DNA from 2 places in the Hahella sp. KA22 genome. Region 1 is predicted to be linked to the other one. Evidence: predicted binding sites of a transcription regulator. Region 1 holds the regulator's gene; the other holds the start of a gene.

Region 1 (16,218 bases):
TTTCCTTTGGCGTCATGACCCGGGCGGCGCCGCAGATGAATATTTTCTCTATCGGTTTTCCGATGACCGTATTGTTCGGGCTGATCGTGTTCTGGATCAGTATCAGCGGCGTTTTGCCGCAGTTCACGGTGTTGAGCGAAAACACCTTTGATTTCATGCAGGTCATGCTGCAACCCGCTCCACCCTAAACCGGTGTGAAGAATAGGCGGTGTAGATAGTAAGCGGTGTAGATAGCAGGCGGTGTAGATAGCAGGTGGTGTAGATAGTAGACGCCATGGACGCGGCGACAGCTCTGTTCTGGATGCGTAAACCGAAGTTAAGACGAGTGTGACGGACGATGGCCGACAACGACACCAGTCAGGAAAAAACCGAAGAACCCACCCCCCGAAAGATCGAGAAGGCGCGGGAGGAGGGACAGATTCCCCGTTCCCGCGAACTCAACACGACGGCGGTGTTGCTGGCGGGAGCCGTGGGTCTTTTGGTGTTTGGAACGACCATCGCGAAGGCGCTGGAAGGCGTTTTTCGCGCCGGCTTTACCTTGACCCGGGAAGAGATCTTTGACGCCCACCAGCCGATGATTCATCTCGGCATGGCTGCGTTGGATATGGCTATCGCCCTGATCCCCTTTATGCTGGTGCTGCTGGTGGCGTCTCTGTTGGGGCCAATCGCCCTGGGCGGCTGGATGATGAGCGGCAAGGCGGCGGCGCCGAAATTCAGCCGCATCAATCCGCTGGAAGGCATAAAGCGGATGTTCTCGCTGAAGTCGCTGGTGGAATTGATCAAAGGCATCGCCAAGACGCTGGTGGTAGGCGGTGTGGCGCTCATTATTCTCAACCACTCCATTCCGGATCTGTTGGCGATGGGAGGGGAGGATACGATGGTGAGCATGGGTCATGCCTGCTCGCTGCTGGCGTGGAGCTTTCTGTTCCTGGCCAGCTCGATGATCCTGATCGCCTTGGTGGACGTGCCCTTTCAAATCTATGACCACCAAAAGAATCTGCGCATGACCATGCAGGAGATCAAGGACGAGTACAAGGATACGGAAGGCAAGCCGGAAGTGAAGCGCCGGGTGCGGGAAGTGCAATATGAAATGAGCCGTCGTCGCATGTTGCAGGATGTGCCCAAAGCGGATGTGGTCATCACCAACCCGACACACTACTCCGTGGCGCTGAAATACGACGCCAAGAAAATGGCGGCGCCCATTGTGCTGGCCAAAGGCGCAGACCACATGGCCATGAAAATCCGTGAAATCGCCAAGGCGCACAAGATTGAGCTGGTCTCGGCGCCGCCCTTGACCCGCTCCATCTACCACCACTCGGAAGTGGGGGACGAAATTCCTTCAGGTCTGTATCTCGCCGTGGCGCAGGTGCTGGCGTATGTCTTTCAGCTGCGTCGTTACCGCGGCGGCTACGGCAAGAAGCCCCAGGGCATGCCTGACTTCAAGATACCTTCCCATCTGCGCCGGGATCAGTGAGTTGAGTTATTAACGTGGCAATGATATTGGCATGTTAATCATCAGGCGCATGGACGCGCCTGCGCGGCGTTAAGCCGCGGGAGACAGGGCCTGACATGTGCAGGCCCTGTCGTTGCAGACAAATAGAAGGAAGCTATTTGTCTGCCTGATTAATAACCGCTGTCCGGCCTCGCTTTTCCATAGAGCGGCACAGTTCCTGCAGACACACTAGGGAAACGGTTTTTTCCGTCAACCTTTTGTCGTTTGGAGAGTTATGGAACGAGCTGCCGCGATCAACAACCTGAAGGCCCTGACCCACGGCAACCTGGGTATCCCGGTGCTTCTGATGGTGTTGTTGGGCATGATGACGTTGCCGGTGCCGCCGTTCCTGCTCGACGTCTTCTTTACCTTCAATATCGCCTTGTCCCTGGTCATTCTGCTGGTGTGCGTGTACGCCATGCGCCCCATGGAGTTCGCCATTTTCCCGACTGTATTGCTGGTGGCGACCTTACTGCGTCTGGCTTTGAACGTCGCATCCACCCGGGTGGTGCTACTGGAAGGTCATGAAGGGGGCGATGCGGCGGGTAAAGTTATCCAGTCTTTCGGCGAAGTGTTGATCGGCGGCAACTATGCAGTCGGTCTGGTGGTGTTCGCCATTCTGATGATTATCAACTTCGTGGTGGTCACCAAAGGCGCCGGGCGCGTCTCTGAAGTGAGCGCCCGCTTTACCTTGGACGCCATGCCGGGCAAGCAGATGGCGATTGACGCGGATCTGAACGCAGGCATTATCAACCAGGAAGAGGCCAAGTCGCGCAGGGCGGAAGTGGCTCAGGAAGCGGACTTCTACGGCTCTATGGACGGCGCGAGTAAGTTCGTTCGCGGCGACGCCGTCGCGGGTCTGCTGATTCTGGCCATCAACCTGATCGGCGGTCTCGCCATCGGCATCATGCAGCACGATCTGGAGTTCAACGACGCTGTCCAAAAATATGCGCTGCTGACGATCGGTGACGGTCTGGTGGCGCAGATTCCTTCACTGCTGCTCAGCACCGCAGCGGCCATCATGGTCACTCGCGTCAGCACTCAGCAGGATATGTCCAGTCAGGTCATCAACCAGTTGTTTGGCTCCCCTCGGGCGCTGGCCATTGTCGCCGTCGTTATGTTCATCATGGGCGTGATTCCAGGCATGCCGCACATGGCGTTTCTGGGGTTGGCGTCGGTGTTTGGCGCGGGAGCGTATTTCATGTGGAAACGCCAGCAACAGTCGGAAGTGGTGGACGAAGGCGTCACGCCTGGACCCAGGCGTCCAGGCGTGACGCAGCAACCCGGCGGCGGACCCGCACTGGCTCCCGGCGAGAGCGCGCCGGCGGTGCGTGGACCCGAGACCAAAGAGCTGGGCTGGGACGATGTGGCCAGCGTGGATATTGTCGGCCTGGAAGTAGGTTACCGGTTGATTCCGCTGGTGGACAAGTCACAAGGCGGACAGTTGCTGGCCCGCATCAAGGGCGTACGTAAGAAACTGTCCCAGGAACTGGGCTTTCTCATGCCTTCCGTGCATATCCGCGACAATCTGGATTTAATGCCGAACTTTTACCGCATCACCCTGATGGGGGTCACCATCGCGGAAGCGGAGATTCATCCGGACCGGGAAATGGCTATCAATCCCGGTCAGGTTTTCGGCAAGCTGGACGGCATTCAGACCAAAGACCCGGCCTTCGGTCTGGAGGCGGTGTGGATTGATCCTTCCCAGAAAGAACAGGCGCAGACGCTGGGATACACCGTGGTGGACTCCAGCACAGTGGTGGCGACGCATCTGAATCAGGTGCTCAGCCGTCACGCCTATGAGCTGATCGGCCATGAAGAAGTGCAACAGTGGCTGGAGCAACTGGGCAAGAAGGCGGCGAAGCTGGCGGAAGAGCTGGTTCCCAATACCGTCTCGCTCAGCACCCTGTTGAAGGTGCTGCAGAACCTGTTGCAGGAAGATGTGCCGGTGCGGGATATGCGCAGCATTGCGGAAGCCATCGTCAACTTTACGCCGAAGACTCAGGACGCCGGTATTTTGACGGCGGCGGTCAGGGCGTCGCTGCGTCGCCTGATCGTCCAGAACATAGTCGGGGCGGAGCCTGAGCTGCCTGTGATCACTCTGGACCCAGGGTTGGAACAATTACTGCTTAAATCTATGCAACAAGCGCAACAGGCCGGCGGCATGGACGACATCGGTCTGATTTTGGAACCGAGCATGATGGAAAAACTGCAACGCTCACTGGCGGAAGCCGCGCAGCGTCAGGAAATGCTCGGTAAAGCGGCGGTCTTGCTGGTGTCCAACAGCCTGCGCCCGGTTCTGGCGCGGTTCATCAGACTCAGTGTGGAGCGCATGCATGTCCTGGCTTATCAGGAAGTGCCGGACAACAAACAAATCACCATCGTGGCGACAATCAGTGGGTAATCCCGTGCGGGCTCGTGGAGCCGGGAGACTAACATTATGAAAGTGAAACGTTTTTTTGCAGCGTCAATGCAACAGGCTTTAAAGGATATCCGTGAAGATCTCGGCGCGGACGCCGTCATTCTGTCCACCAGTAAAACGGGGGATGGCGTGGAGGTGATCTGTGCGCTGGATTATAACGAGGACGATCAGCGCAGCAGCATGCCTGAGCAGGAAGGCCCACGCCCGACGCCCTCAGCAGTGGCCCGGGAGACGGCGGATCGCCATCGTCGCCTGGAAGATGAAATGTCGCGGGTGCGCGACCGGCTGGAAACGCTGAAAAGCAACGCCAGGCCCAAAGCGGAGCCGGCGCCGGCTTTTGCCGCTGCTGAACCGGCGGCGACGGCTTCCCGGCAAATCGGCGCCGGGGAACCGGAAACCTCACGTATGCTGGCGGAAATGCGCGAAGAGATCATGCAGCTTAAAAGCATCATGCGTCAGCCTGTGGTCGCCGCGCGTCCGGAAGAGAATCCCGGCCATCGCGAGCTGATCGAACGCATGCAGGAAATGGGCATCTTCCGTGAGCTGCAAAACGCGCTCACCGCGAAAGCGGACCCGCGCAAAGGCGCGCAGGAGCAATGGCGCAACCTGATGGCGCGGCTGGCGCATGGTTTAAAGGCGGAAAACGAAGAGCTGATTCATCAGCGTGGAGTCTGCGCGTTGCTGGGGCCGACCGGTTCCGGCAAAACTACCACTCTCGCCAAACTCGCGGCGCGTTTCGTGGTTCACTACGGCGCCGAAAAACTGGCGCTGATCACGACGGATCGTTTCCGGGTGGCCAGTCAGCAGCAATTGCAGTCCTTTGGGCGCTTGCTGAACGTGCCGGTGTACGTGGTGGATGAGGAGAACAGCCTGGACGATCTGCTTGACCGTCTCGCCAACAAACGTCTGGTGCTTGTGGACACCGCCGGATTGACGCCCCAGGACCCCAATTGGGAGCGTCAACAGAAAGACTTGAAAGTGACCCGTCACCGCATCAGAAATTATCTTGTGTTGTCGGCAGTTAACCAACCGCAGGTCATGAAATCCACCTATCATTACTATAAGATGTTGGGGCTTTCCGGCTGTATCATGACCAAACTGGATGAAGCGTTCAGTCTGGGTGAAGTGTTGAGCATGGCCATCCTGAACCGGCTTCCGGTCGCCTATGTCACCGACGGACAGAAAATACCCGATGACATTCATCCGGCGAAAGCGCATGTCCTGGTGGCGCGCGCGGACGCAATGTGGCGGCGGACCCGGCGGGAGACCGAACAAACTAATAACACCAGTCGCTTCGCTGCGGAACTGGTGGTCTAAACTATTGAGTGCGGGGTCAACGCCGCGCCGTCTAATAACAGGAGATATCTACCGGTATGAGTAAAGTACATCCGGTTCAAGTTATTGCAGTCACCGGAGGAAAGGGGGGTGTCGGCAAGAGCAATGTTTCCATAAATCTGTCCCTCGCGTTAGCGGACTTGGGACGTCGCGTCGTGCTGCTGGATGCGGACCTCGGACTGGCGAATATTGATGTGTTGCTCGGCGTCACCGCCTCGCGCAATATCGGGGATGTGCTGGCGGGGGATTGCACCCTGCGGGAAGTCATGATTGAAGGTCCGGGGGGAATAAAGATCGTCCCGGCGTCATCCGGCACCCAGCATCTTACTCATCTGTCTCCTCTTGAACATGCGGGCCTGATCAACGCTTTCAGCGATATCAGCGACGACCTGGACGTGCTGGTGATCGACACCGCGGCGGGCATCTCCGAACAAGTGCTTTCCTTCGTGCGCGCGGCGCAGGAAGCACTGGTGGTGGTGTGCGACGAGCCCACCTCCATTACTGACGCCTATGCCGTCATCAAACTGCTTAACAAGAACCACGACATGTACCGTTTTCGGGTGCTCGCCAACATGGTTCGCTCCGAGCAGGAAGGGCGGCATTTGTTCGGTAAATTATCCAAGGTAACCGAACGCTTTTTGGAAGTTGCGCTACAATATGTAGGAAGCATTCCATTCGACGAAGCCGTACGCAAATCGGTGCAACGGCAACGTCCTGTGTACGAAGCCTATCCGCGCGCCAAAGCGTCGTTGGCGTACCGCCAGCTGGCGCAAAAAGTGGACAACTGGCCGTTGCCGACGGCGCCGAGAGGCAATTTGGAATTCTTTGTGGAGCGTCTGGTGCACAGTTAGACACGCGCCGGACGGAATGCGAGGGCTCGCCCGGCGGCTATATCCCGGGCGCTTGCGATAAGGCGTGACGGTTGCGCCGGACATATCCTCAAACACCCATGAGAACGTTTTTGTTGAAATCATCCGGTTTATTGCAGGCCTTGCGCGCAAATTCATGTCACTGGCGAATACTTATATGATGTATAGCGAGACGCGGGCGGAGCGCGCCGACACTCTGGTCAGGCAATACGCGCCTCTGGTCAAGCGCATCGCGCATCACCTGATCGCCCGTCTGCCCGCCAGCGTGCAGGTGGAGGATCTGATTCAGGCGGGCATGATCGGATTGCTGGAAGCCGCGCAGAAATACGACGCCGGCAAAGGCGCCAAATTCGAAACCTACGCCGGCATCCGCATTCGCGGCGCCATGGTGGACGAAATTCGTAAAGGCGATTGGGTGCCGCGCTCCGTGCACCGCAACGCCCGCAATATCGCGGAAGCGATACACACTATTGAAGCACGCACCGGTCGAGACGCGTCGGATGCGGAAGTGGCGGCCGAGCTGGGCGTACCCCTGGAGCAATACCACGCCAGCCTGCGCGACGCCAGTTCGGGGAAGCTGTTCAGCCTGGATGAGCTGGGCATTCACGGGGAGGGCGGCTCTGACGATGAAACGTTAACCACCGATAATCCCCTCAGCGACATCGAACAAAACGCCTTTCTGGAAAAATTGAGCGCCGCGATAGACGGTTTGCCGGAACGGGAGAAGCTGGTGCTGTCTCTCTACTATGACGAAGAACTCAACCTCAAGGAAATCGGCCAGGTGCTCTCAGTCAGCGAGTCCCGGGTCAGTCAGATTCATTCCCAGGCGACCTTGCGACTGCGATCCCGTCTCTCAGACTGGAAAAACAGCTAAATCAAGCCATTGCCTGCGCAGGTTAATGTTTTTTCGAAATCAGCATCCTGCGGTCATGTTTTCTAAAACAACTTGTATCAAAAAACTGGATAGTACGGCGCGACCAGCTAGACTTACTCAGTAGAGTAATGAAATCAAAGGGTTTCCAGCGTCGCCATTGTGGAGGTTACATTGGACAAGAACATGAAAATCCTCGTTGTAGATGACTTTTCAACAATGAGGCGGATTATTAAAAACCTGCTCCGGGATTTGGGCTTCACCAATACCGATGAAGCGGATGACGGGTCCACCGCGCTGCCGATGTTAAAAACCGGGAAGTTTGATTTTCTGGTCACTGACTGGAATATGCCCGGAATGACGGGAATCGAATTACTCCAGGCAGTTCGCGCCGATGATAGTTTGAAAAACCTGCCGGTGCTCATGGTGACGGCGGAAGCCAAGCGGGATCAGATTGTCGCAGCGGCGCAGGCGGGTGTTAACGGGTATGTGGTGAAGCCGTTTACTGCGGCCGTGCTGAAGGAAAAGATAGAAAAAATCTTCGAGCGGATCGACTCATAATAAAACCGCAGGAATTACTATGACCAATGAACAGCAGCCACCATCCTCCTCCCAAGACGAAATTGAGACGCGCTTGAGCGAGCAGGCGGCGAGCTTGATGGAGCACGTTAGTAAGGGGGACTTTGGCGAAGCGTTGCGGGTAATTTCCGACCTTAATGACACTCGGGACCGTACGCTGTACCACGAAGTGGGCAAGTTAACCCGTTCGTTGCACGAAGCCATACGCAATTTCAATATCGACATGGGCAATGTGAAGATGAATCAGGAGGAGGAGCTGTCGAAAATCGCCGACGCCTCTGATCGCCTTTCCTATGTGGTCGATATGACCAACAAAGCCGCTAACAAAACCATGGATATGGTGGAAGCAAGTATGCCCGTGGCGATAGAGATGAAGCAGGAGGCCCATGAGCTGAAGGAAGCCTGGGGACGACTGCGCCGTCGGGAAATGGACCCCTCTGAGTTCCGTGAGCTGTATAAGCGCATCGATAAGTTTTTGGTGGATCTGGCCGCTAACAGCGACAGGGTGTACACCAATCTGTCGGAAATATTATTGGCTCAGGACTTTCAGGATCTCACGGGACAGGTCATCAACAAGGTTACCGGCCTGGTCAAGGAAGTAGAAGTGAATCTGGTCAAACTGGTCGCCATGGCGGGCAAGGTTGACCGCATAACAGGCATTCAGCATGAGATGAAAGCCGAAGAAGAGTCTATTACAAAAGGGCACGGCCCGCAGATCCAGACCGAAGGACGCTCAGATGTCGTCGCCAGCCAGGACGACGTGGACGACCTTCTTTCCAGCCTTGGTTTCTGAGGAGCACATGAATGGGGTTTGAAGCGGACGAAGAAATCCTGCAGGACTTTCTAGTCGAAGCGGGAGAAATTCTTGAACAGCTCTCAGAGCAGTTGGTGGAACTGGAGCAGAACCCGGACGACCGCGATCTGCTGAACGCCATTTTTCGTGGGTTTCATACCGTCAAAGGCGGCGCCGGTTTCCTTCAGTTAGACGCTTTGGTGGAATGCTGCCACGTGGCGGAAAACGTCTTCGACCTGTTGCGTAACGGTCAGCTCAGCGTCGACTCCGAATTGATGGATGTCGTGCTGCAGGCGCTGGACGCCGTCAACGAGATGTTTTCCCAGGTGAAGATGCGGGAGGAACTGACCCCCGCCGCGCCCGAACTCATGGCCGCCCTGGAGCGACTGGCCAGCGGCGAATCCGCCTCCGTGGCGGAAGAGGCTGACGAGCCAGAAGAAGCCGTTGAAGAGCACGAAGAAGACGCTGCTGAAGAAGTTGAAGAACCCGTTGCGTCGGCGGATGGCGATATCACTGACGACGAATTCGAGAATCTGCTCAACGCCCTGGATGAAGACGGCGGCGAGAAAGCGGAAGCGGCTGGCTCGAAAGACGAAGGTGATGAAATCACCGAAGACGAGTTTGAGAAACTGCTGGATCAACTGCATGGACCCGGCAAATTCGGTGGTCCCCAGGAAGGTAAACCCGCCAAGGCCGCTCCTGAATCCGCTCCGGTTCCACAAGATGAAGCGGCTGAAGCCGCGTCCGCCGGCGACAGCGATGAAATCACCGATGATGAATTTGAAGCCTTGCTGGATGAACTGCATGGCAAAGGCAAGTTTGACGGCGCCGTCTCTGACGGGGCTGAGCAGAAGTCAGCCCCTGCCGCGGAGAAGAAAGGCAAGCCGGCAGCGAAAGCAGCGCCCGAAAAGAAAGTAGAGAAAAAGGAGGAAGCCGCCGCCGGCGACTCCGAACTGATTACCGACGACGAATTCGAAAAACTGCTGGATGAGTTGCACGGCTCCGGCAAGGGGCCCAGTCCTACTGGCGACGCCAAGCCCGCCGCCGCAAAACCGGCGGAAAAAGCGGCTGTGAAAAAAGAGCCCGCCAAGAAGGAGCCGGTCAAGAAAGAACCGCCGAAAGTCGTCAAGCCCGCGCCAGCTCCAGCCCGCGCCGAGCCGGACGAAGAACGGCGTCAGCCCGCGGCGAGCGCCGCCGGAGGGAAAGACGCCCAGGCCAGCATCGCGACGGAAACCACAGTGCGGGTGGACACCAAGCGCCTCGACGACATCATGAACATGGTCGGCGAGCTGGTGCTGGTGCGTAACCGTCTCAAGCGTTTAGGCGAAGAGTTCGCCGACGAGAACATGAGTAAAGCCGTGTCCAATCTGGACGTGGTCACCAGCGACTTGCAGTCCGCCGTCATGCAGACGCGGATGCAGCCCATCAAAAAAGTATTTGGCCGTTTCCCCCGCGTGGTCAGGGATCTGGCGCGCAACCTGCGCAAAGAAGTCAATCTGGTATTGCGTGGGGAAGACACCGATCTGGATAAAAATCTGGTCGAAGCTTTGTCCGACCCACTGGTCCACTTGGTGCGTAACGCCGTGGACCACGGTATTGAGTCCCCCGAGGCGCGCGAGAAAAAAGGCAAGCCGCGGGTTGGACGCGTGGTGCTGGCGGCGGAGCAGGAAGGCGATCATATTCTGCTGTCCATCGAAGATGACGGCGCCGGTATGGACCCGGTGGTGTTGCGTCAGAAAGCAGTGGAAAAAGGTATTTACGATGTGGACGCCGCGGAGCGTCTCACCGATAACGAAGCGTATAACCTGATATTCGCGCCGGGATTCTCCACCAAAACGGAAATATCCGATGTGTCCGGTCGCGGCGTCGGGATGGATGTGGTTAAAACCAAGATCACCCAGTTGAACGGCACCATCCATATTGAATCCGAATTGGGGCGCGGGTCGCGCATTGTGATCAAAGTGCCCTTGACCCTCGCCATCATGCCGACCTTGATGGTGATGCTGGGAGATCAGGCGTTCGCTTTCCCATTGGTGAGCGTAGTGGAAATATTCCACCTTGACCTGACCCAGACCAATATCGTCGATGGGCAGGAATGTATCGTGGTGCGCGAGAATGTGTTCCCGCTGTTCCACATTAAACGCTGGCTGGTGAAGGGCGCGCAATTCGAGCCCACCGAAGAGAACGGTCATGTGGTGATTGTTTCCGTCGGCACCAAGCGCGTGGGCTTTGTGGTCGACCAGCTGGTCGGCCAGGAAGAGGTGGTCATCAAACCCTTGGGCAAAATGCTGCACGGCACGCCGGGAATGGCCGGCGCCACCATCACGGGAGACGGGCGCATTGCGCTGATACTGGACATTCCCAGCATGCTTGGACGCTACGCCAAGTCCAGCAAAGTATACGGTCGGCCGACGTTCAGGAAGAGTCAGTTGGTGACGGACTCTGATGAAACGGAGCCCGCGGCTTCCGCAGGCTAAGCGCCTGCCATAAGGCGCAGCGGCGGAGTGATTTCCAAAAACGGGAGACCGATGAATGGCCTTAAAGGTCCTGGTAGTAGATGATTCGGGATTTTTCAGACGTCGCCTTTGCGAGATCCTGAACTCCATAAGCGATGTCGATGTCGTCGGCACGGCCAGCAATGGTCGCGAAGGCGTGGAGATGGCGCTTAAACTGAAACCCGACGTCATCACCATGGACTACGAGATGCCGGTCATGGACGGCATTACCGCGGTCAAGGAAATCATGCGGGCTCAGCCCACGCCGGTTTTGATGTTTTCCTCTCTCACCTACGAAGGCGCCCGAGTGACCTTTGACGCCCTGGAAGCAGGCGCGGTGGATTTCCTGCCGAAGAGCTTCGAGGCGATGTCCGGCGACGCCTCCAAGATTAAACGTTTGCTGCATGACCGCATTAAAGAAGTTTCGCGGGCGAAATATCGTATGTCTGGAGCGTCCGCGCCGGCGCCCGCCGCCGCTCCGGAACCCGCCAGGCCAGTCGCCCCGACTCCCGCGCGCGAACCGCCCAAACCCGCTGCGCCGACGCCGCGCGCCGCTGAACCACGCGCCAAAGCGCCGCCAGCCAAACCGGAAACAAAACCGGAAGTGAAGGCGATGAAAACCCGACGCACCCCGCGTCAGGACTATAAAGTGGTGCTGATCGGCACTTCCACCGGCGGTCCGGTGGCGCTACAAAAAATTCTCACCCGGCTACCAGGCGCGTTCCCAGCGCCGCTGGTGCTGGTGCAGCATATGCCGGCTTCTTTTACGCCAGCGTTTGCTGAACGTCTGAATCGTCTGTCGCAACTGTCCGTCAAACAGGCGGAGAACGGCGAGATCCTCAAGCCCGGATGGGCTTATATCGCCCCTGGCGGCAAACAGACTTTGATCGAACGCGTCGGCGCCCAGGCGCGGGTCAAAATTCTCGACGGCGACGAGCGCTTGCACTACAAACCCTGCGTGGACGTGACTTTCGGCTCCTGCGCCAAGATGTTTCCCGGCAAAGTACTGGGCGTCATCTTGACCGGTATGGGCGCGGACGGCCGCGAAGGCTGCCGCATGCTGAAAGAAAGCGGTTCCGTGGTCTGGTCTCAGGATGAAGCGACCAGTGTGATTTATGGTATGCCGATGGCGGTGGCCACCGCCGGTCTGTCGGATGAAGTCTTAGCCCTGGATGAATTTGCGCCGCGGTTGATTGACGGTGTCGGATAATGGATTTACTCAGCATCGTGGGCGTCCTGATCGCCCTGGTGGCGATCATCGGCGGCAACCTGATCGAAGGCGGCGATGTTTCCTCCCTGATGAATCTGCCGGCGGCGCTGATTGTCATTGGCGGCACGTTCGGCGCCATAGTGCTGCAACATTCCGGCAAGGTATTGAAGCGTTCCTTTAAGCAGTTTCTCTGGGTCTTTTTTCCTCCCTATCTAAGCTTTGAAGACGACATTCAGAAGGTCATTTCCTGGAGTATGGTCGCGCGTAAGGAAGGGCTGCTGGGGCTGGAATCCGTGGCGGAAAAAGAACGCGACCCATTTTCCCGCAAAGGGCTGCAACTGCTGGTGGACGGCGCTGAACCGGAATCCATCCGCAGCATCATGGAGCTGGAGCTTAACAGCCGCGAGCAGCGTGATCTGGACGCCAGCAAAGTGTGGGAAGCCATGGGCGGTTATGCGCCTACGTTGGGTATTCTGGGCGCCGTGCTTGGATTGATCCAGGTGATGCGTCATTTGGAGGACCCTTCCATGCTGGGACCTGGCATCGCCACCGCGTTTGTCGCCACTATCTACGGGGTCGCGCTGGCCAACCTTTTTTATTTTCCTATCGCTAATAAATTGAAAGGCATCGTGCACGAGCAATCGCTGCTGCGGGAAATGATGATCGAGGGTATCGTCGCCATCGCCGAAGGAGAGAATCCCAAAGCAATAGAATTGAAGTTGAAAGGGTTTCTGTCATGACGCCCGTTGTTAACCCTCCATGTCGATAAGCGGGAGCCGCCTGCCATGAGAAAGCGCCGCCGCAACCGGGAAGAGTCCCATAACCACGAACGCTGGCTGGTGTCCTATGCGGATTTCATCACGCTTCTATTTGCGTTTTTTGTGGTGATGTATTCGGTTTCCTCTGTGAACGAAGGCAAATACAAAGTCCTGTCTGAAACGTTGGAAGGGGTGTTCAACGCCACTCAGCGCAGCATTAATCCTATTCAGGTCGGACAGCAGACGGCGGCGCCTCCGCAAAGTGATTCGCCCGCGATACAACCTTTCAACAGCCCGGAAAACCAGCCCGGCGAGACGACGGAAGAGCAGGCCGGGGAGCGCTTGCGGGAAATCGCCAATCGATTCAACTACCGGTTAAAAGGGTTGATTGGGCAAGGCATGGTGTCGATCAACGAGAACGACAACTGGATCGAGCTGTCCCTGCGCAACAATCTGCTGTTCAACAGTGGCGACGCCGTGCCGGTGGACGCTGCGTTCAATCTGATCGACGGCATCGCCGGCATCCTCAAAGACTACCCCAACGCCATTCTGGTGGAGGGCTTCACGGACAACGTGCCCATTCGCAGTTCGATTTATCCTTCCAACTGGGAGCTTTCCTCTGCGCGTTCTGCGGCGGTGGCGCGCTTGTTGATTATCGGCGGCGTTGACCCAAAGCGTCTGGCGGCGGTGGGATACGGCGAATATCAGCCGGTCGCCCGTAACGATACTTCCGAGGGGCGGCAAAGAAACCGTCGGGTAGTATTGCTGGTGGCCAAAGACGCCAAAGTCCGTCTCACCATGCGGCGCTGACCGGCTCAGGGCGGACGCGCAGTTTGCCCGCCAGTTGACCATTTATCCCGCTGAATCAGGCCGCGAGAGCCAGGCATTGGCACATATCGTGCAGCCTTTCCATGGCGTAACAGGGAGAGACGGATTGCGGCGCTGGCTTGCCGATGCTGTGCATAAGGATTGTCATTAATGGCCGTCACTGTGAGCTTCTATACTGTCATTAGGAGTTCTGTTGCGGCATGACGAAGGCGCGCCGCAGAGACACTGTGACGCGCTGTCGTCACTCATCTGAACATCAACGCGGGGAGTATCTACCGTGCGAATCTGGACCGTCGCGAATCAAAAAGGAGGCGTGGGTAAAACCACCACCGCCGTCGCCCTCGGCGGGATTCTGGCGCAACAAGGCAAGCGGGTGCTGTTGCTGGACCTTGATCCGCACGGCTCGCTGACGTCTTATTTCAAATATGACCCGGACAGTATTCGCGGCAGCGTTTACGACTTATTCATGCATGAGGGCAAAGTGCCGGTGGATTTGCCACGCACGCTGATCCGCGACACCAGTCATCCCAATCTTAAGCTGCTGCCGGCGTCTACGGCGCAAGCCACGCTGGAGCGGAAAATGGTGGGCGTGGAAGGTATGGGATTAATCATCTCCAAGGCGCTGGCGCACTTGTGGGACGACTTTGATTACGCCTTTCTGGATAACACGCCGGTGCTTGGCGTATTGCTCATTAATGCGCTGGCGGCCTGCCAGCATATTCTGATTCCGGTGCAGACGGAATTTCTGGCGCTGAAGGGGCTGGAGCGCATGCTGCACACCCTGGGCATGGTGATGAAGAGTCAGAAGAATCCGCTTTCCTATACCGTCATTCCCACGATGTTCGATCGTCGCACGCAGGCGTCGGTGCAGACCTTCCGCACCCTGCGGCATCAGTATGGCGATGTGGTCTGGCGCTATGCGATCCCCGTGGACACCAAATTCCGTGACGCCAGCCGGGCGGGGGTGATTCCTTCCATGTACGACGCCGCCACCCATGGCGTGCGCGGCTATGAAAAACTGTTGCACGACCTGTTGGAAGCCAACGTGGGATTTAATCCGCCGACTCAGGCCCAGGCGGGCGGTGCGGTGTAACGTAAAGGCGGCGGAGGTCGCCGCAGGCATTAAAGGATATTTGTTGAGTAATGGCAGATAAGCAGTTCGCCGATCCTGATAACTATGATAAGGCAGTCCTCGATTACATTGACGATCTGCTGCGCGCCCCTGCGCCGGAGCTAAAGCCTGCGCCAGAGACCGCCGGTGAGCCTTCTGACGCTGACTCGTCGGCGCAACAGGCGAAGTCTGTCGCTACGCCAGCGTCTCCGGCGGAAACTGAGAGCACTGAGGCCTCAAACCAGACCCATGGGCGTGGACAAACCTCGTCCACCGCGAATGACCCAGAGCAGACTCTGTCTCAACCCATAAAACCGCAAGCAACGAAGCCGCCACCGGAGACGCCTGACAACGAGCGCGCTATAGCAGCGCCGCGTCATAAAGCGGTTGCGCCAGGGAAGGAGGTGGACATGAACACGGCGGAGAAAGACAGCGCGCCGACGCATTCCGCAGCGGAGGCGTTATTGGAACAGGGGCGCATGACCCTCGCGCGCCAGCGTATGCTCGCCCGTCAGGCGGAGCAGGCGCGTCTGGCGTTGCAGGAACCGCCCAGGCTGGTGATGCCGATGCCCAAGGTGGCTCCGCCGCCAGCGCCGACGGAGACGGAGAAAAAGCCGTCGGTGGCGGAACGAAGCGCGGCGTTACGGGAAAAGTTAAAGCAATGGCGTGTTTCGGAACAGAAAGAAGAAGAGCCTGAGCCGCAGTCGCTGGCGCGTCAAAAAGTTGAAGCAAGGCGTCAAGAACGTGACGCGCCGACGGTGGTGGAGCCGGAAGCAGCGCAGCAGGAGGAGGTTGACGTTGAGGCGGGATCCGGCGGCGCGCCGGATGGTTGGGCCGCTAACGGCAGGCCGGTGTGGGCGCAGGAGCGTTTTGAGTGTCTTCTGTTTAACGTGGCGGGTCTGAAACTGGCGGTGCCGCTGATTTCTCTTGGCGGCGTGCATGCAATGGATCATGAAACCACGCCGCTGTTCGGCATGCCCTCCTGGTTCGTCGGGCTGATACCTGTAGCGGGCATGAATGTGAGAGTCGTGGATACGGCGCAATGGGTCATGCCTGACCGCTACAAGTCGCAATACCGGGAAAATATCCGTTATGTCATTCGCTTGCATGACTCTGAGTGGGGGCTCGGCTGCGACTTTATCGCGGAAGCGTTTACTCTGGACCCGGATCAGGTGCGCTGGCGCAGCGAGCGCTCCAAGCGTCCGTGGCTGGCCGGCACGGTCGTGACGCATATGTGCGCGCTGCTGGATGTGGATGGACTGGAGCGGCAGTTGAATCAGTCATCCGCCAAAGCCGGTAAAAAAGGCTGACGCGGAAACGGCGTCGGACCGGGAGAGGTTGGCAAAATCGGCTGGCATAGATCCTGCGTTGTTCTATATTAATTAAGTACAAACGCTAGAAATTTGACGCTCAGCGTCGGGAGAAAGAGGTTAAACGCTATGGCATCCTATTCAG
Region 2 (16,346 bases), 360 kb from region 1:
CGAGTGACTGAAAATTGCCGCCCCAATTTTCTCGTTCGGAAAAAACTAAAAAAGAGATAGAAGCAATGACCGATCAAGCGGAAATACTTAAGCCTTTTATTGAGCGCAGGGAAAAGAATTTAGCCTACTTCAAAGACCACTTTCCCGGTATTTATAAGCACTTCCTGAATTATCAGATGAAAAAAGCCAAGCTGAATATCATCCCTGATGCTGGCGAAGTGGACATTCACGATGAAGGCCGCTCCGTATATGGCGGTAAAGCCAAGGCTTATGCGCTGAACGAAATCAAGGAATTCACCAAGGTCTACAGTGAAGGCGGCAAGGTGGTTTCCATTGATCCGCCGTTTCCCGGCGATTACTGCTTCCCAAGGTTCTTCTTCAAAACCGCTGACGCCATTATTCGGAAATCTCCTATTAATAAGTCGAACTTCAATCATTTTTGGCTGGGCGATTCCTATCCCTGTATTGTCTTCCTCGGGTGCGGCGTGGGGTATCACATTGAAGCCTTTCTGGAGCAGCACAGAGTCAACTATGCTGTGATTTTTGAGCCTAATCTGGACCATTTCGCCGCGAGTCTGTACGCCGTCGATTGGGCGGAGATTTGCCGCAAGTATGACGGCGCGGAAGGGCGCACTATCCACTTTCTGCTGGGCGGACAGGAAGACGAATACTCACAATGGGCGCTGCTTTGGAACAATCTGGTTACGACGCCGCCGGCTTTCCCTCTTGCGACGCTGTTTTATAACCATCGCGGCTTGAAGTCCCACGATAATTTATCTGAGAAGGTGTGCGATGACCTGTATGTGTTCCTGGTTTCCTGGGGCAATTACGACGATGAGGTCAACCAGCTCAACCAGGCGGCGCACAATATATATAGCGGCGTTGAATTATTGCCGCCGCCGGTTAACGACATCACCGACGTGCCGGTGTGCATTGTCGGGGCGGGTCCCTCCCTGGACTTGCGCATTGATCAGTTGCGGGAAATGCAGCAGCGCGGCGCGTTGATCATTTCATGCGGCTCCTCCATCACTGCGTTGCATCCGATGGGAATCAAACCGGATATTCATGTTGAATTGGAATCTGATTATCAATATGTGGTCGGACAGCTGGAGCGGCTTAAAGATCCTGATTATTTGAATTCGATAAAAGTTATTGCTCCTATCCACATTAGTCCGGTCGTATACCAGTTATTTGGGGAGCGGCGCGCCTATATCAAAGAAGAGTGTGGGCTGGCGACCATGTTCTCCGAACATGGACAGATTATCCGTGGGGGAACTCCTACTTGCACCAACCTTGGGTTGGCTTGGGCGCTGCACTACGGATTCAAGAATATCCTGTTGTTTGGGATGGATTTTGGGTTCACGGACAGACGCCACCACCATGCGCAAAGCTCGATCTATTACGACGACGACGCCCACGAAGCGTTCAAGCGCAGTGTGGATTACGACGGCCAGCATGTGTTTAAGGTGGAGGGTGTTGACGGCGGCTCCGTTTTGACGTCACCGCAATATTTCGCCGCCAAACGCAAAGCGGAAAACAGTCTGCGTGACTTTCCGGAGCGCGGCAAAGTCTACAATTTTTCTCATGGAGCCAAGATTGAAGGCGCTGACTGGGTGGCGCCAGGGCCCTTGCCGATTGCCCTGACGGCGCTCAGCGCAAGCAGCGACAAGAAACAGAAGGTGGTGGACTACCTCTATGCGTCGCAGCACGAAAAAATACCGGTAGACGTGCTGGAGAAGAAGCGCGACCGCTTGAACGTCCTATTCGGGCAATTCAGTGACGATGTTTCCACATTTCTGCAGGCGCCCATTTCCAGCAAGGATGACATGAATAGAGTCTGTAATCGCATCAACACCTACATGGAAGATCAGGTGCAAACCAAAGCTAAAGAATTTTATTTTCTGTTGCGGGGCTCTATCAGACATTTTCTTTATATCGGTTTCGCGCATGCGCTGGCCATTCAGAATGATGCGGAGAGGCTGACCTTCATGGAGGAGTGGAGACAAACTATGCTGCGCTTTCTCCTTGATGTACATAAACATTTTCTTCAGGTTATGTACAAAAAATTCGACCTTGCGACGGACCCCTGGGTGCGTCGTTCAATCAATGATCCCGATGACTTTGCGTGAGCGTAAATTCATGGGGTTAAGGCTTACATTTCATTACAAAGAGCAGGCAAAAATTAACTAAAGAATCTTCTCCTGAAGCCGTTACTAAGGACAACGGGTTAGCGCAGTTCGACCGGCCCTGCTGTGTAGAAGCGAGAACCTCTTAACCGAGTGAGAAGGGTTACAGGAGAAGCAAACATGCCTCAAATAATTAATACCAACATTGCGTCGTTGAATGCGCAGCGTAACCTGAACGCTTCACAGCGGTCAGGGGATACGGCGCTGCAGCGGCTTTCCTCGGGTCTCCGCATCAACAGCGCAAAAGATGACGCGGCAGGTCTGGCGATTTCAACACGTTTCGACGCTCAGATTCGCGGCACCAACGTCGCGGTTCGTAACGCGGGAGACGCGATCTCATTGGCGCAGACCGCTGAAGGCGCCTTGAGCTCAATGAAAGACAGCTTACAGCGTATTCGTGAACTGTCGCTGCAATCTGCGAACGACACTAACTCCACTATCGACCGCGAAGCCTTGCAAGAAGAGGTTGGCCAGCTGATCAGCGAGATTGAAAACATCGCTGCAACGACCAACTTCAACGGTAAAAAACTGCTGGACGGTTCTTTCCAGAACTCCGTTTTCCAAACTGGCGCTAACCTGGGGAACACCATTAGCGTGTCCATCTCCAAGCTGGACACCAGCACTTTGGGAACAGCGGACACCAGCGGTATTTCCAGCAGAACGACTACGACTGCTCTGGTTGTAGGCAGCACCGGCAATGAAATGGTTGCAGGGGACATCGTTATCAACGGCATCTCCGTGGGCGCATCTGTGGGCACCGACGATACGGCTTCCACCAGCCATGCGGCCTCAAGCGCCATTGCCAAGGCGGCGGCGATTAATGATGTATCCGATCAGACAGGCGTCACCGCTACTGTCGATGCGAACTATGTCGCCGGCACCACGACCGCTGATGCGACTGCGGCGAACGTGTCCTTGAACTTGAACGGCGTCAGCATCAGTCTGAGTAAAGGCACCACCTTGACTGTCGAGCAGAACCTGCAAGCGACAGCGGACGCCATTAACGAAAAATCCGGCGCCACTGGCGTGCGCGCGGTCTTCGACGGCGACACCGCCAAGGGTATCTCCCTGGTGGCTGACGACGGTCGTAACATTGTATTGACCGAAACTACGAGCAACACCTTGGCCACCTTTGGTCTGGCTGCGGCTAGCTCCCTGGGTAACGCTTATGTCGGCACCTACTCGCTTTCAAGCGACGACGGCAGCGACATTGCACTGACCACGACTACAGGCAACATCGATAACGCCGGTTTTGAAGTGGGATCATTCAGCGGAAACAACGCAGGTATTGTGAGCGATAACGGCTCCACCACCGCGCTGGTGACTGGCGACATCGTTATCAACAACGTGGCTATCGGACCCAGCTTGAGCACTGACGACACGGCTTCCACTGCGAATGCGGATGGTAGCGCCGTCGCGAAAGCGGCTGCGATCAACCGTGCGTCTGATCAGACGGGCGTTACAGCACTGGCTAACGAAAACCGTGTTAACTCAGGTAACCTGACTACCACGACAGCCTCCGCTACGATCACACTCAACGGCGTGTCTATTACAGCGAGCTTCAGCACTACTGACGACGTTGCTGTGAAGCAGGCTGCGATCATCGATGCGATCAACCAGAAATCCGGTCAGACAGGGGTGACTGCGGAAGTACTGGATTCTGACTCCTTCACTCTGGTGGCAGCGGACGGTCGTAACATCGACATCAGCGGCGCCACAGCGATGGCGAGCATCACCACTACGACCTTTGTCAGCTCTGTGACGCTATTGTCTGGCGGTCAGATAGACGTTGAATCCAATACCAACTCCGCCGGCCTGGCGAAAGCGGGTCTGAGAATCGGTACATTCGGCGGCGCTGAAAGCGGCTCCCTGCTGCAGGATGTGGATATCTCAACTGTAGCTGGCGCTGAAGCGGCTCTGAAGGCGGTGGATAACGCATTGCAGACTGTAACGTCCAAACAGGCGGAACTGGGCGCGATCCAGAACCGCTTCCAGAACACGATTGCGAACTTGGAAGTGAACAATGAGAACCTGAACTCCGCCAACAGCCGGATCAGGGACGCAGACTTCGCATCCGAGACCGCAGCGTTGTCAAGGGCGCAGGTACTGCAACAGGCCGGTATCTCGATATTGGCGCAGGCTAATGCAAGACCCCAGCAAGTCTTGTCGCTCCTGCAGTAACGGAGTGAACTAACGTGAAATACCGGCCGGATGTTCTCTTCCGGCCGGTTTATGCGTTAAGACATGCTAAGAGGTGAGATATGAATGACGTTAAGACCACTGAACTGAGTGTGGCGGCAGTCACTAAACCCGTGAGCCTGCCGTCTGCTCAGTCCGCGACGTCGTCACCTCCGATTGAACCTAAGGTTAAGTCCGGGGTAGCAACGTCTACGCCTGATACGCAGGCTGCGAAGCAGAGCTCTGCAGCCCAGCCCACCAACGACATTGCCAACAAGCAACAGCAGCAGTTGGAGAGGGAGCAAAGCCAGGAGCTGAGGGAAGCGGTGACCAAGTTGAATGAATACGTTCAATCTGTGCAGCGTGACCTGCAGTTCGAACTGGATGAGGACTCGGGAAGAACGGTCATTACTGTTTTGGACAGAACCACAAAAGAAGTAGTGAGACAGATTCCTGATGACTTGGCCCTTAAGCTGGCGCGCAACTTGCAACAGGATGAACCAGTTAATCTGTTTTCCGCCAAGGCGTGAGGCTTGGCGGGATCAGATAGGGTTCGGAAGGAATTTACGATCCGTAACAAAAAAAGGGGCAAAGTTTTGCCCCTTTTTGCCGATAAATAGAGATATGATCGTACACACAATCCGCGAGGTTGGCGTCACATGGCAAGCGTTTCTTCAATAGGCATCGGCTCGGGAGTATTGACCAGCGACTTGATCGAGCAGCTGGCCAGTGCTGAGCGTGAGCCGACGGAAAAAAGGCTGAATCTCAAAGAAGATGAAGTAACGGCCAAACTCAGCGATTTAAGTCGTCTGAAAAGCGCAATCACCGACCTGCGCTTGTCCGCCAGGACATTGAGTACGCCAGAGTCGATGTCCAGCAATACCGCGACATCCAGCGGCTCTGCGATTGGCGTCACCGCCAACACCTCTGCGAAAACCGGCTCCTATGCGCTCACCGTCAGCAATCTGGCCGTTGCGCAGTCATTGAGTTCCGGCACATTTGCTGATAAAGACACCACGACTGTAGGAACAGGCACGCTGTCTTTCACTGTCGGCGGCGTCACCAAGAACCTGACCGTTGATAGCAGCAACAACACGTTGCAGGGGTTGTCCGACGCTATTAATGATATGGGACTGGATGTTAACTCCTCCGTTATCTACAACGGTTCCTCCTACCAGCTTGTCTTATCCGCTTCAAAAACCGGTGTGGCGAACGCCATTTCCATTTCGGCGACGGATAACGACGGCAACAGTACGGACGGCTCCGGGATTTCCCAGTTTATTTACAACGCCACCAACCAGAATCTAACTCAGGACGTTGCAGCGGAAGACGCCGCCTTCACATTGAATGGCGTATCCATCACCCGCTCATTGAACACCGTGGACGACGTCGTGGACGGCCTGACTCTGACTTTAAATGCTGAAACCGCAAGCGCAGTCAACGTTACCGTTAGCAAAGATCTGAATGCTGTGACCGAAAGGGTCCAGGATTTAGTGGATAAATATAATGCTTTGCAGGAAATCATTAGCGAAGTCACTGCCTTTGACAGTGATACTGGAGAAAAGGGCACGTTGTTGGGCAGCTCCACAGTGCGCACTATCTCCACTCAGTTGCGTTCCACGCTGAGTTCAATTGTTCCCGGGCTGGAAAGCGCTAACGTGCGCAGCTTGTCTGAATTGGGAATTACGACCAACTCAGAATCGGGACAACTGGAGTTCAACAGCCTGACGTTCCAAAGCAAGCTGCAAAGCTATCCGAATGACGTCGCGGCTTTGTTCGCCGACCAGGGGCGTACGACGGATGCACAGGTCAAATACGTCAGCGCCGGGATAAACACCAAGATTGGCTCTTACGCCATCGATATCACCCAGGTGGCGACGCAGGGCGCTTTCACCGGCAATGTGGCGCTGGGCGGCTCTACGGTCATTGATGCGGACAACGATACCTTCAAGATCAAAGTCAACGGGGTTGAGTCCAACACTATTACTCTGACTGCCGGGACTTATACTGACAGCGAGTTGCTTGCGGAAATTCAGACTCAGTTGGATGCGGACACCAATATCGCAGGCTCTGGTGTGACTGTTTCGTTGGACGGTAGTAACCAGCTGGTGTTCACCTCTGGAGAATATGGCATTACCTCCAAGGTCGAGATTACCGCTATCGACACTAATACTGCGGCGCAGCTGGGATTGACTGTCGCCACAGGCGTAGATGGTTTGGATGTCGCTGGCACGATCAACGGGAAAGCCGCTACCGGAAAGGGGCAGTATCTGACCTCTGCGGACGGAGACTCGAAAGGACTCAAGCTGCAAATTACCGGCGGCGCCACTGGCGCGCGCGGCACGGCGACTTATATTGAAGGGGTGGGTGACCAGATGGTCGACCTGGTGAACAATTATCTGTCCGCCGAAGGTCTGATTACGGTCGCCATCAATGGCTTTAACTCTCAGCTGGAAAAAATCTCCGAAGATCGCACGGAGTTGAACGACCGAATTACCGCCCTGACAGACAGGCTGGCGCGTCAGTTCACCGCCGCGGATTTGATTATCTCCCAGCTCAAGAACACGGAAAACTTTTTGTCCACGCAGTTGGAAGCGCTGGTGGCCAGCACTACTGGAAGCAAGGGTTAAGCGACGGGCCTGATCCAGGCGCTTAAGATCACAGACGAGTAATTATGAGGTTGCTATTACAATGAACGCGTTACATCAGTATCAGAGCGTGAATCGTCAGACCAGCATCGTCGATGCGGATGGACATAAGTTGATCCAGCTGTTGTTCGATGGAGCGCTGGAGCGCATTACCATGGCGAAGGGGCAGATTCTGGCCAATAACTTTGAAGGCAAAAACCGGCTTATCGGCAAGGCGGTTGAAATCGTCGGCGGTTTGCGTGAGTTTCTGGACAAAGAAAAAGGCGGCGATATCGCAGAGCGTCTGGATGCATTGTACGAATATATGGAGCGCCGTTTATTTGAAGCCAACCTGCAAAATGATGCGACTATCCTGGATGAAGTGGCGGGCTTGTTGAAGCAAGTCAAAAACGGCTGGGACGGCATTCGTCAGGAAGCGTTGGAAAAAGGTCTCGTCTAACCTGGCCTGAACAGGCCGCTTTCTCGCAACCTTATGGAAACTCCTTCCGCTGTTGGCGGATGGAGTTTCTAAGCAAGGTTAAGCCGTTCTCTCATACTACGTTCGACGCTTCAATTCCCCATCAAACCTTCCATGTGCGCTTCCACACTGGCGGACAGGGCGTTCAGGTTATAACCGCCTTCCAGAATAGAAACGATGCGCCCACTGCTGTAGACCCGCGCCACATCCATCAATAAACGCGTGATCCAGCGGTAGTCCCTTTCTTCCAACTCCAGATGCGCCAGGGGATCATGTTTATGGGCGTCGAATCCCGCTGAGATAAGTATCAGTTGCGGGCGGTGATCCTGCAGGCGGGCGAGCCAGTCCCGCTCAACGCTGCGCCGGAATTGCAGGCCGCGCGTGTGGGCGTCCAGCGGCGTGTTGATGATATTAGGGCGATCCACCGCATGGTGACTGAACGGATACAGCGGATACTCAAAGCTTGAGCAGAACAGGACCCGTGGATCATCCTGAAAGATGTCTACCGTGCCGTTGCCCTGATGCACGTCGAAATCCACGATGGCGATGCGCTCCAGGCCATGAAAATCCATGGCGTGGCGGGCGGCGATGGCGATATTGTTGAAGAAGCAGAAGCCCATGGACTTGCTACGCTCCGCATGATGACCAGGCGGACGCACGGCGCAAAACGCAGTGTTCGCCTGGCCGCTGAGCACCATGTCCGCCGCTTCCACCGCTGAACCCGCAGCCAGATAGGCGGCGCGCATGCTGTGACGCATCAGGGCGGTGTCCGGATCGACCATGATGCGGCCTTTGTCCGGATTCAGGTTTTCCAGTTGTTCAACGTAGCGGGAGGGATGCACCCGGATGATTTTATCGCGGTCAGTTTCCTGCGGCTCGACCAGATCCACTTCCTGCAGTATGCCGGCGTGCTCAAGCCGGTCCATAATCGCCTGCAATCGCATGGGGCTTTCGGGATGCCCCTCGCCCATGTCGTGCAATGTACAGTCTTTATGATAGAAAAGGGCGGTTTTCATCTTTGTTTTCCTTTTAGAGGCTTTTAGTCTACTGCAAAGCGATAACGGCTTGAAACCGGAGATGGGGCGAATGTTATAGTCCGCGCCCGCGATTGAGGTGGGCGCATCGAATTACGCCAAGTCAGTCAAAGCGGGGGATCTTGATATCTGTCAAAGTGGCCGGTATTGGTCTATGTATCTTAGATATCGGCGGCGTTTCCGCAGCCGCCGGGTCCGGAGCCTGTCAACGCAAATGGAGAAAACAGATTGGGAACCCGACATTTAGAAGCGTTGTTCAACCCTAAGTCCATCGCGGTGATTGGCGCGTCCGAACGCTCCAATAATCTGGGCGGCATGGTGTTGCGTAATCTGATGTCCACGGACTATTCAGGCCGTCTGGTGGTGGTGAATGACAAGGGCTATCACGATGTGCATGGCGTCCCCTGTGTGAAACGGCCCCAGCAAATGCCGTTTCGGCCGGATCTGGCCATTATCTGTACGCCGCCGGAGAGTGTGCCGCGTATTGTCCGGGTGCTGGGAAACGTCAAGGTTAAGACTGCGATGATCTTAACTGGCGGCCTGTCGCGCACTCATAGCCGCAGTGGCAGGCCGCTGATGTATTCCGTACAGGAAATTGCGTCTGAGTACGGTATTCGTATTCTGGGGCCGGAAACCATTGGCATGCTGTCCCCGGCCAGCAATCTGAATGCGACCTACATGCATATGGGCGTGCTGCCGGGCAAGATCGCCTATATCGGCCAGTCCGGCTCTCTCGCCAGTGCGGTCATCGACTGGGCGTTTACGCGGGGAATCGGCTTTTCTCATCTCACCACATTGGGAGACGGCATCGACGTCGGGCTCGATGACCTGATTGATTACCTGGCCCAGGATCGCAGCACTAAAGCGATATTGCTGCATATGGAGAATATTCATTCGCCCCGACGTTTTATTTCCGCTGTGCGGGCCGTGTCACGGGGGAAGCTGGTGATCGCAGTGAAAAGCGGTCGCACTCCGGCATCGCAATGGCGCCCCGCAGAGTTGCCTTTGGGGGTTGTGGACGGCGACAAGATTTTCGATGCGGTATTCCGGCGCGCCGGGGTTCTGCGGGTTAACGGCGCCGATGAGATGTTCGATGCGTTGGAGACTTTAACCCGGATGAAACCGGTGCGCGGCGAGCCTTTGCACATAATCAGCAACGGTCTGGGCCCTGGAGTGCTGGCGGTGGATCGGTTGGCGTCTTTGAATGGCGAGCTGGGTTCGCTGTCGCCGGAAACGGTGAGTGAACTGGGCAAGCATCTGCCGCCTTATTGGACGCGCCGCAACCCCATCGATCTCAACTACGACGCCAACCCGGAGCTGTATCGCCGTACTCTGGAGATACTCGGACGCGATCCGCATGTGTCCAATGTATTGGTGTTGTACGCCCCGTCCCTGACCGAGGACAGTCTGCAGGTGGCGGATGCGGTGATTGAGGCGGGCAAGCGTTCTCATTTGAATATTTTCACCTGCTGGTTAGGGCACAGTACGGTGTATGACGCCAGGGAAGCGTTTTTCCATAGCGGCGTGCCCACATTCTCCACGCCGGACAAGGCGGTGAAAGCCTTCATGCACATGGTTAATCACCAGCGCAGTCAGCGGGTGCTGCGGGAGACGCCTGAATCCTATACCGACCCAGTGGTGGACCGCTCCCGTGCGCGTAAGACCATTCAGAAGATATACGCCTCAGGACGGAGAGTGCTGACTAATGCGGAGTCGCGGCAGATTCTCACCGACTACGGCATCAACATGCAGGATACCCGCTACTGTGAAACGGAAGAGCAGGTAGTGGAAGTCGCGCGTGAATTCGGCTCGCCAGTTGACATCCGCATTTTGCACGAGCATAGCTGTGTCCCTTTTAAAGACGAGAAGACCGGTCGCGGCCGCTATAAGGGCCGGGTGAAGGGGCTGGTGGAGGAAGCATCCATTCGCGATTCCTGTCGCTATCTATTGACGCATTATAGAGAGCACTATCCCGACAGCGGCTTTCTCGGGTTTGCGGTGCAGCCGAGTTTTCAGACGGTGGGCGGGGTGGGGTTCAGTTTGGGAGTCACCCGCGACCCCGTGTTTGGGCCTTTAATGGTGTGCGGCGCCAGCGGCGCGGCGGTGAATGTGTCGGCGGATCGCAAGCTCGCTCTGCCGCCATTGAACATGGTGCTGGCCCGGGACTTGTTGCAACAGACGCATATGTTTCGCCTGCTGAAAGACTATAGCTATAACCCCGAGCAGGACATCGCCAAAATTTGCGAAACCCTGGTGATTCTGTCGCAGATCATTATCGACATTCCTGAAATTAAAGGCCTTGAGGTCATGCCGCTGTATTTTGACAAGCACGGGGCGGTGGCGGTCAACGCCATGATTGATCTCGACAAGCCGGCGAAGTTGGCGATTCAGCCTTATCCGCAGGAACTGCGGGAATGGATCATGCTGCCCAAGTCGAAGCGCAAGGCGGAAATTCGCCCGGTGCGGGGAGAGGATGAGCCGAGTCACATCGAGTTCTATTCCGGCCTGTCGCCGGAATCGATTCGCTACCGCTTTTTTCACTATCGGAAGTCCTTTACTCACGATGAAATGGTGCAGATGCTGCAAATCGACTATGACCGGGAAATGGCCTTTATCGCCATGTCTCCTAAGGAAAGCGGTTATGGCGAGGATACTCTGGGAACGGTGCGCGCCTGGACGGACGCGGACAATCTGCAGTGTGAGTTCGCCATCATCGTGCGGGATGATCTGCGTGGCGAAAACCTGGGGTGGGTGCTGATGCGCAAGATCATTGAGTACTGCCGTGAAAAAGGCACGGTGGAAATGGTGGGCTCAGTGTTGCCGGACAATAAACCCATGCTGTGTCTGGCGGAAAAGCTGGGATTCAGTATTCGTTACGATGATGAAGAAGGAGTGATGGCCCTGCGTTTACCGTTAAACGCGCCGGATGAGTGGCAGGCGGAGCGCTTGAAGTACAAATAAGCGCAATACGCATATAAGGGCAAATGGGTAAGAACAAATAGAAAAGGGAAGGACAAACAGCGCGGGTCGATCCGTTATCGTCTGGATTCGACCCGCGTAGAATGCAGATCTATTCCTGAATCACCGCAGACATGTCTTCTCCGCCCAGGACCTTGATCAGGTCGTCCGTCATGCGGGAAAACTCAAGGGTCATCAGGCTGAAGTCGGCGGCGAAACGCTCAGCGGCTTCGCCAGTATCGCCATCCTTCAACTGCTCCTGCAGGGTGTCCATAAACTTGATGCGTTTGATCTTCAGGTCATCGCCTACTGCGAAGCTCAGCTTCTCGTCCCACTCCAGGGACAACTGCGTCACCTGCATGCCGTTTTCAATATGCGTGGAGATAGCGTCCGTCAAAGACTCGGTGCCTTTGCAGCGAATGACAGTGTCGGAGCCATCGCCGGAACGCAGCTCACAGTTGTCGCCCGAAACGAAAGGCGTCGGCGTGTTGTCTTTCTGCACCCAGTCTGAGAAATGCACCGCAGGAGCCTCATTCAGCGCCACGAAGCGAATTGGCAGCGTGCCCATGGATTGACGCAGGAAAGAGGTGAACTCGTCCGCACGGGTTCCGGAAGAGGTATCCACCACCAGCAGACCCTTGTCCAGGTCAATGTAAGCGGACATAAGGCGCGAGCGCTTAAACGCCTGAGGCAGCAGAACCGTGATGACCTGCTCCTTTAGTTCGTTCTTTTCCTTCTTGCGCAATTTGCGCTGCTCGCGCTCTTCGATTTCCTGAGCGCGTTCTTCCACTTCTTCCTTAATGACGCTGGCGGGCAGAATTTTCTCTTCCCGTTTCAGAGTCAGCAACAGATAGCGGCCTTGTTGATAGACCAGCGCGTCGCTGACCAAAGGCGCTGCGGGAACCCAGCCCAGACGATAGGTGTCGTTGGCCTGGCACGGGGTGAAAGCATGTTCGCTCAAACCGGTTTCCAGGTCTTCCAAAGGCCAGGGCACGGGTTTTGTGAAACGATAAATCAGTGCGTTTTTGAAAAGCATAGGTCTCTATTTTCTTAGTGAAGAAGGAAATCGGGCCGGGAATTATGGTGGACCAGGAGGAATTTGGCTAGTTGAGGTTTCGTAATTCCCGTCACGCGCGGACGATGGCAGGGCTAAGGCGCGCATTGGCGCCAGCCCTGATCGGGTATCAATATTTTTTATTGCTGTTGCGGTAGAGCGTCGTGAAAAACTCAATCCGCTGGCGAAACAATCCCGCCATGGGCTCGGCGGCGTCGCCCAATACCATCATGATCTGATTCTGAGCGTTGTAGGCTGGCCAGTTCGGCAGCGTAGGATCACTGGGGGAGGCGCTGCGCATGAAATTAACCAGATAGCGTTGAAAGCGCTGCGCCATGGTGATGTCCTGAGGCCGGAAATTGGCGTACATCTCAGGAATCAGACTATAGGTTCCAAAAGTGAAAGGCAGGTGCCAGCCGTGAGGCGTTCCGGAGAACTGCTCGCGCAGATATTGTGGCGCGTAGTTGAAGTAGTAGAACCAGGCGCTGGAGCGATTGGATTGCTCCAGCGCCAGCCACCGGTTGGGGGCGTTGTAACGCATGTCGGAAAATACTTTCTCTGCGAACTGCGTATCGCTCCAGTCCTCCGGATACAGAGCGCGGGCGGCGTCCTTTTGATCGCCCAGCGGCGCCAGAATAGTTTCCTGGGTCAGGCCCAGTTGCGGCGCGATGCTGACTTCATAGCTGTTGACGCCAGTCAGCAGGGGAACCGGCGCGATCAGCTTGCGATCTACGGCATCCAATAAGGTGTAAGGCGCCGCCTCGTCGCCGATGATCGGGCCGAACGCCGCATCTGGCGGCAGCTCGCTATTCAGCTTGATCAAAGTTCCGGCGGGAATGGCGCGTAGCTGGGCGGCGTCCGCATCAGCGGCGACGCCGGCTTGCGTCGCGGCTTTCATGCCAGATTTTTTCGCCTGATTGCGGTCTTCCAGTTTGAGCCAGGGATCGCCGCTTTGAGCGATGACTTTATGGAACAATCCCAGCGCTTTTGGGGAGGCCATGAGGTAGTAAGCGCTGACCGCGCCAGCGTCGTCTCCCGCCAGGGTGACGTTGCCGGGATCGCCGCCAAAGGCGCTGATGTTTTCCTGCACCCATTTTAAGGCTTCGATCTGGTCCAGCAGCCCGAAGTTTGCTGGCGTGGTGACGTCCTCGCGAACCAGGGCGGGGTGATCAAAGAAGCCAAAATATCCCAGTCGATAGTTGATCGTGACGACTACAACCCCTTGGTTCGCCAGCTGTGCGCCGTTACTCAGCGGATAGCTGACGACGCCGCTGCGGAAGTCTCCGCCATGCAGCCAGACCATGACTGGCTTAGGCGCATCGGGCGCGCCTATTGGCGAGGAGGGCGTCCAGACATTGAGCGTCAGACAGTCTTCACTGACTGAGGGCGCTGGCAGTCTGGTATTGGGGTCTTCTTGCGCGGATTGGGCGCACGCCGGGCCAAACTGAGACGTAACGCGTACGCCGCTCCAGGGCTGAACCGGCTGCGGCCGCCGCCAGCGGTTTTCTTTGATCGGCGGCGCGGCGTAGGGAATGCCTTTGAAAGCGTGTACGCCAAGTTCGTTTACGCCTCTGATCAGACCTGATTTGGTCTGCGCCAGCGGGCCGTTAAGGTCTTCCGCCTGGGCGCTGGACAGTAATAACCCGGAAAGCAGCATCGCTTTGGCCAATGTTGTTAAGACTTTGTATCCGGTGTTTCCTGAGTGCATTCTAAAACCCTTGAACTATTGACCAGGCAGATAAATAGCGTCCTTCTATTTGTCTGCAACGACAGGGCCTGCACAGGTCAGGCCCTGTCTCCCGCGGCTTGACGCCGCGCAGGCGCATCCCTGCGCCTGCGTATTAACATGGCGTTGATTTATGGGCGGTTTGCGCCGTGCTTGCTATAGTCCATTTGTTATATTTTGGCGGCGTGATTTAAAAGTCTTTTATAGTCAGGGCGTTAGGAAGCCCGGTATGGATGGTGACGCAGGGTGGTTGCGCGGCTTGTATTTATATCCCGCGTCACCCATTAATAGTTTTCAATGGATATCCCGTTTGCAGCCGGATATAACAGTGAGTCGTTTAATGCGCTCCATGCAACGTCTGAGTCATGTCTCATGAATATCGATGAAATCAAACACTACTGTCTTTCACTTCCCGGTGTGGAGCGGATTGAGTATGGCGAGCCTTCCAATATACTGGTGTTTTACGTGCTGGGACGGAAGTTCGCCTATTTTAAAACCAGCGCGCCGGAACGCTGGCGTTTCAGTGTGAGAACCACCCCCGAGCGCTTTCTGGAATTGACGGATCAGGAAGGGGTGAAACCGGCGCGCTACATGCACCGGTTTCACTGGGTGTCTATCGTGGACGCCGCCGCGTTTAACGAAGACTATCTGCGTGAGCTGGTCGACTGGTCCTACGACAAAGCCGCCGCGGGATTGCCGAAAAAGCGTCGTCTGGCGTTGGCGCAGCTGTCCTCGGACGCATAAAGCGGAGCGCGGCGGACTAAGGCGCTACTTGGTCCAACTGTCGATAATTTCCTGCAGTTTGCCGCTTTGCTTCAATTGCTCTACCGCCGCTTTCATCTTCGAGATGAAGTCTTCGCGATAGGGAAAGCTCTGGTTCTTGGTATTTGAAAACGCCAGGTAAGCGACCTCTTCACTGATGACCGCCGCCGGTTCGATCTTCAGGTCTTTCAGAGTCGGGTCGGATCGGTTGTTTTCCAGCGTCCACATGACGGATAGCTTGTCGTTGGGATGACCGTCTATGCGTCCCGCCGCCATTTTTTTCAGGTTGGCGACGATGTCGGAGGCCTGACTCATGGTGAACATGGCTTTCTCTTCGTCAGACAAAGTGGCGTAACCGCTTTGCAATCCAATGCGCATGCCTTTGAAGTCATCCGGCCACTTGCTCAATGACTTTTTACTGGCCATGTCCTGCGTGACGAACATCGCCACTGTCTCTGTCAGCAAGGGAATGGAGTAATCCATCCAGGGGCGGTCTTCAGGGCGGTAATAAGGCGGAAACAGCGCAAACTCTTCGCCGCTCTCCATTTGCGCCAACGCGCGCTTCCAGGGCAGCGGCTTTAGCGTGATCGTGTAATCCGGCGCCAGCTTGGCCGCCTCCATGATGATGTCCACATATATTCCCTTGGGTTTGCCGTTTTCCGCATAGCTATAAGGAGGATAGGCTTCATCCATCAACAGGGTGACGGACTGCGCGGCGGCGAACCCCACGAATCCCAACATCAGGGCGGCGAATAGAATTATTCTTTTCATACGGACTCCTCTTCAGTGGTTGTCATGAGTAAAAAAGCGAGCATGTGGACACATCAATGGCCGGCGGCGGGGGCATTTACGTCTCGGGTCCATTTGTTGACGATCTGCTGCAACCGGTTCTTATCCCTCATACGCGCCAGGGACTGATTCATTTTGGCGATGAAATCCGCCCGATACGGCCATTGTTCGGGCTGGATGTTGGAAAAGGCGAGGTAGGCGACCTCCTCGTTAATAATCGCTGCGGGAGTGATTTCCAGAGCGGCCAAAGCCGGGTCCTGGCGGTTGTGCTCCAGCGTCCACACTACTGACAGATAATCATTGGGGTGACCATCGATGCGGTTCAGCGCGATTTGTTTCAGATTGGTCAGAATATTAGGCGACTCAGAAATGACGAACAGCTCCTTTTGTTGCGGTGACAGGGTGGCGAACCCCAGCTGCAGGCCGATACGCAGGCCTTTATAATCCTCCGGCCAGCGAGTGGGCTTGAGACGCTCCAGCAACTCCGGGGGCGTAAATAGCACGACCGTCTCTTTAAAAAGAGGAACCGAATAATCCATCCAACTGCGACTGAC

The links. The regulator FliA, encoded in region 1, starts transcription of late flagellar genes. The targets are predictions, from matches to a motif close to CTAAAGTTNNNNNNNNNNCNGCCGATA.
Region 2: a site for FliA is predicted at 4,953-4,979, ahead of fliD (flagellar filament capping protein FliD). Genes of this name have one in related genera too.

Annotation. Positions count from the first base shown of each region.
Region 1 covers NZ_CP035490.1:2,157,721-2,173,938, forward strand. The annotation lists gene fliR (flagellar biosynthetic protein FliR) at 1-188, shown strand, start outside; gene flhB (flagellar biosynthesis protein FlhB) at 338-1,474, shown strand; gene flhA (flagellar biosynthesis protein FlhA) at 1,728-3,896, shown strand; gene flhF (flagellar biosynthesis protein FlhF) at 3,933-5,231, shown strand; gene EUZ85_RS09725 (MinD/ParA family protein) at 5,288-6,100, shown strand; gene EUZ85_RS09730 (RNA polymerase sigma factor FliA) at 6,255-6,992, shown strand; gene cheY (chemotaxis response regulator CheY) at 7,164-7,550, shown strand; gene EUZ85_RS09740 (protein phosphatase CheZ) at 7,570-8,361, shown strand; gene EUZ85_RS09745 (chemotaxis protein CheA) at 8,373-10,838, shown strand; gene EUZ85_RS09750 (chemotaxis response regulator protein-glutamate methylesterase) at 10,894-12,066, shown strand; gene EUZ85_RS09755 (flagellar motor protein) at 12,066-12,806, shown strand; gene motD (flagellar motor protein MotD) at 12,852-13,634, shown strand; gene EUZ85_RS09765 (ParA family protein) at 13,930-14,745, shown strand; gene EUZ85_RS31350 (chemotaxis protein CheW) at 14,796-16,073, shown strand; gene EUZ85_RS09775 (chemotaxis protein CheW) at 16,203-16,218, shown strand, end outside.
Region 2 covers NZ_CP035490.1:2,514,129-2,530,474, forward strand. The annotation lists gene EUZ85_RS11330 (6-hydroxymethylpterin diphosphokinase MptE-like protein) at 66-2,129, shown strand; gene EUZ85_RS11335 (flagellin) at 2,307-4,367, shown strand; gene EUZ85_RS11340 (flagellar protein FlaG) at 4,448-4,894, shown strand; gene fliD (flagellar filament capping protein FliD) at 5,024-6,994, shown strand; gene fliS (flagellar export chaperone FliS) at 7,056-7,451, shown strand; gene EUZ85_RS11355 (histone deacetylase family protein) at 7,562-8,485, opposite strand; gene EUZ85_RS11360 (GNAT family N-acetyltransferase) at 8,732-11,464, shown strand; gene EUZ85_RS11365 (recombination-associated protein RdgC) at 11,574-12,497, opposite strand; gene EUZ85_RS11370 (carboxylesterase/lipase family protein) at 12,646-14,223, opposite strand; gene EUZ85_RS11375 (MmcQ/YjbR family DNA-binding protein) at 14,614-14,985, shown strand; gene EUZ85_RS11380 (ABC transporter substrate-binding protein) at 15,010-15,774, opposite strand; gene EUZ85_RS11385 (ABC transporter substrate-binding protein) at 15,828-16,346, opposite strand, start outside.